DNA from 2 places in the Peribacillus sp. NPDC096447 genome. Region 1 is predicted to be linked to the other one. Evidence: riboswitches for the same ligand, from Rfam matches in the RefSeq annotation. Region 1 holds a riboswitch; the other holds the start of a gene.
The links. Region 1 has a riboswitch for cyclic di-AMP ahead of ACIQZD_RS06120 (APC family permease). Riboswitches for the same ligand answer to the same signal wherever they lie in the genome.
Positions count from the first base shown of each region.

Region 1 (2,207 bases):
CTAATCGGTCCCCTCTGATCGTAAACGCCCTTGGTATGAATTTATCCTTCGCCAGATTTACCGCAAGCAGAGGGAAAGCCGAATAGCCAGTATTTGCCGCAAGTATCAAGATCAAGGCAGTCGTACCTTGAATGAAGAAATACATGAAATTCCGTCCAAAGATCTCCTCAGCAATCTGGGAGACGACCGTTACCTCTGCGCTAGGAACAATGCTTAAATAATAGGCTAAGAATACGATTCCCGAAAATAATACAGCTAGCAAGGAACCCATAGCTATTAAAGTTTTCGCAGCATTATTCGGGGCTGGATCTTTAAAGTTCGGGATTGCATTGGAAATCGCTTCGACCCCTGTCAATGCGGAGCTTCCTGATGCAAATGCCCTTAGCAGTATAAATAAACTGATGCCCGCTACCGGTGTCCCGATTGACGCATGCAATTCCGGTGAGACTCCTCCCGTCAAAATCTTGTAAATTCCAACACCGATCAAGATGAACAATGCTAAAACGAATAGGTACACCGGATAGGCCAAAACAGATGCCGACTCCGTAACCCCCCTTAGGTTCAAGATTGTAAGTAGAATGACGAAAATGATGGCTATGACGACATTATAATCATGCAGGCCGGGAAAAGCGGACGTGATGGCATCCGTACCAGCAGAAACACTTACAGCGACCGTTAATATATAATCAACCAATAAGGATGCTCCGGCTATCAACCCTGGATTGACACCTAAATTGTTTTTTGAAACCACATAGGCCCCCCCGCCATGCGGATAAGCGAAAATGATTTGTCTATAGGACAAAATCAAAGCAGTTAACAAGATCAATACTCCGATCGCGATAGGGATTGAATACCAGAATGCTGCAGCACCGACCGTGATCAGGACGATCAATATTTGCTCCGGCCCATATGCAACCGAAGACAAAGCATCAGAAGATAATATCGCCAAAGCCTTTGTTTTGTTAAGCTTTTGTTCACCAAGTGCATTTGACTTTAAAGGCCTCCCAATCAAGAACCTCTTTATAGAAGATAACATCAAGAATTCACCACCAAAGTTAATTTATAAGTTTATGTTACCCAGCTGTAGCGAAAAACAAGACGAAACATAAAAATGCCTACAAGTCATAGTTAAATAGACCTGTAGACATCAATTTTTTTTGTCTAACAAGCTCCACTTTCCTTCTCATATAACGCTTACGAGGTTAGCTGTCGGATTCGGACCTAAGAGTAGCCCTACCTTTTAAAAAGGATTCACCCCTTGGATTGTAAACAATCCCAATAACGGGTCCCCCGCACCATAAGGTTTAAGCGATTTAGAAATATGAAACTGTTGATTATCATACTCCCGTGAAATGGAAAAGTAAATGAAAATTTTACACAAAAATAGAATTATTCTTTGTAAGCGAGGTTTTATTCTTGACGTATATTACATAAGTCATGCAATGACATGATTCGAAGGTAGGAAAGGAGGTAAATAAAGGTAAAATAATCCAGGAGTCAATGAACAAAAGGTGGTTCGAAAAGGAAAAGATAACCAGCATCATGGAGATGGCGATGAAAGAAATTAACCAGATCTGCCCCAGCTCGGATCGTCATTAAAAGGGTAAACTTGCATTAAATATCAAATTCCGCTTTAATTCCCGTCCAATAGGGGCACTATTCCACTGATTCACCCTAATTAATTCCTTCCTTCTTGAATGGGTCTCAAATTGCTTTTTTTAAAGACAAAGTATTTCTGGCCAAGATAGTTAAGCACTGTATAAAAGATTGTTCCTATGAGAACAGCCAAATTTTGTTGTAGGGATAAATGAACGGATCCTTCCAGTGATTCTGCAATAGCTTGGCCTATAGAATAAGCGGCGGAATAACAAATCAGGATGACGCAAAAGAAACGGGCAACTCCTCGCCGCCATTCTATATCGCTTTTAAAGGTAAAAGTCCTGTTCAAAAGAAAACTCGTTACAGCTCCCGTACCATTGCCGAAAAAGGTGGAGACCCAGTAAGATAATTCAAGAACATTCATAAGAAAAAGCATGATGGAAAGTCCAACCGCTGTATTGACTATTCCAACCAATAAAAAACGGATAAAGGAGTTAGTGTGTTTTAGATAGTTTTTCAATACTGTTCCGTTCATCGTCTAGTTGCTCCCGTTTTTTTAAATCGAGCGGATTAAATAGATCTAGATCAACAATATATTTAGGCCGGCG
Region 1 is NZ_JBIWEV010000001.1:1,223,223-1,225,429, forward strand. Features, by position in the region: gene ACIQZD_RS06120 (APC family permease) at 1-1,036, opposite strand, end outside; cyclic di-AMP (ydaO/yuaA leader) riboswitch at 1,176-1,321, opposite strand; gene ACIQZD_RS06125 (GtrA family protein) at 1,679-2,134, opposite strand; gene ACIQZD_RS06130 (glycosyltransferase family 2 protein) at 2,094-2,207, opposite strand, start outside.

Region 2 (2,207 bases), on a different contig from region 1:
TCCTCGGCTGCTTTCGAGGCTCTTTTGGAAAGTGGTCATTTCATTTACTTTTCTCCTCTTTACCTCTACATTCTTCATTACTAAATTTTAACATTAATGTTTTTATAATGTAAATGACGCAAAAAAACTCATTCAAAATAAATGAGTTTAAAAGGAAAAACAAGATATGGATTTTTCGCTCAGCGTTCCCGGATAGGACACAGGGATTTCATAATTGAATACCGCTAATGATGTTGGGATTTAGTTGATTTACCTTAGAGAAAATAATTTTAAAAACGGATTCTTTTTCTTATCCGTTATCCTTAACTCATCCATGATGATTTGATCCTCATGATCGGCTATCCATTTCCTTAGTGCATCTTTATCCTGGCATTGTGTTAAATATGTCTGGCCACCTTTACCTGTAGCATTAATAACATATCTATTGAACGTCTTCTCCATAATTGCCCGCCTTTTTAATAAAATGTATTGAATTTTTAAATACGAATGCAATGCTTTTTTTCTTTATGATTTACAAAAGAAACATAATATATATATTACAAATTTTGCTTGGCAAATAGCGTGTTCTGCTTGAAAGTATTGAATAAAGTACATCGATGCTGGTTATCATAATCGGATTAATCGAACCTATCATAATGTGCTAACTAATATTTGTCAATACGTTTTTTAAATGTAAATAAAACGTAAATTTTCAGTTTTGTTAAAGAAATATTTTTTTACCATTTAGGGGTTTACAACTACTAAATGATGGGAGTAGAATACGTTTATCAATTTAATGCATTTCGGCCTAAACTCAATGGAATTGAGTACGGAGGACCCAATCAATTGGGGTTAATTCTGCCTTGCAGAAGGGATGAGATCAGCTCTTTCGCCATCCTACCCGTCAGCTAACTTCGTCGGCTAAAGCGAAGGAGGTCATAAGACCGCCTATTTCGGGAGTTTTTTTTCACGCTTTTTGTGGCAAAATAACTGTTCGATGTTTTCGCTGGTCTTTTTATTATGCCTTTAAAAAGATTCTGAAAGCAGATTGATGATTAAAATATCATACAGTTTCACTCAATTTTTTTATAGGTAGGGATGATCAATTTGATAAAAGCAAAAAATTTGTTGGATCCGCCAAAAATACTTGTACTCGGCTTTGCCATCCTGATACTTATCGGGTCCTATTTATTGACCCTGCCGATTTCCACAGAAAATGGCAATGGCCTTTCTTTTCTGGATGCTTTATTCACCTCGACTTCCGCTACATGTGTAACAGGACTGGTCGTAGTGGATACGGGAACGACCTTCACCACTTTTGGTGAGTTGGTCATCTTAACACTGATTCAGATAGGCGGCTTAGGATTCATGTCATTTGCGACGTTTTTCTTTTTCCTATTAGGTAAAAGGATTTCTTTAAAAGGCAGGTTACTCTTGCAGGAGTCCTTAAATAATCTATCCATGGCAGGTGTAGTCAGGTTAGTGAAGCGGCTTTTAATTTTCACGGCCATCATTGAGGGCATAGGTGCCCTTATCTTATCGATTCGCTTTTCTTTTGACATGCCAATCGGCAAAGCAATCTATTACGGGGTTTTTCATTCCATATCGAATTTCAATAATGCCGGCTTTGATTTAATGGGGGAATTCAGGAGCTTGACCCCTTATGTATCGGATCCCTTCGTAACCCTTACGGTCGTCTTCCTCATCACGTTTGGCGGAATAGGTTTCATCGTGATGAATGAAATATACGAATACCGTGATACCCATCGTTTATCCATGCATACGAAGGTTGTTCTGACGACTAGCTTAACCCTTACGATTGTCGGAGCAATTTTAATCTTTTTATTCGAGTTCGGTAACCAAAAGACATTACAGCCTTTATCTTTCATGGGTAAAACGTTATCGTCTTTATTTCAGTCAGTTACACCACGGACAGCCGGCTCCAATACGCTGAATATCCCTGATTTGACTCAGCCTACCTTACTGCTCATCATTTTTCTGATGTTCGTCGGGGCTTCACCCGGATCGACTGGCGGCGGGATTAAAACGACTACATTGGCAACGCTTGTCGGAACGGTTTGGTCACAGATTAAAGGAAAGGGTGATGTGGTATTATTCCGGCACCGCATTGTAAGTGAAACGATCTTTAAGGCATTGTCCGTTACATTCATTGGCGTATTCATGGTTTCCATCATCTCCATTCTGCTGACCATCACTGAAAGCGGAAC
Region 2 is NZ_JBIWEV010000006.1:317,893-320,099, reverse strand. Features, by position in the region: gene ACIQZD_RS21230 (hypothetical protein) at 250-441, opposite strand; cyclic di-AMP (ydaO/yuaA leader) riboswitch at 775-917, shown strand; gene ACIQZD_RS21225 (TrkH family potassium uptake protein) at 1,087-2,207, shown strand, end outside.
Region 2: it holds a riboswitch for cyclic di-AMP, as region 1 does, so the genes downstream of both, ACIQZD_RS21225 (TrkH family potassium uptake protein) here and ACIQZD_RS06120 (APC family permease) in region 1, are expected to answer to the same signal.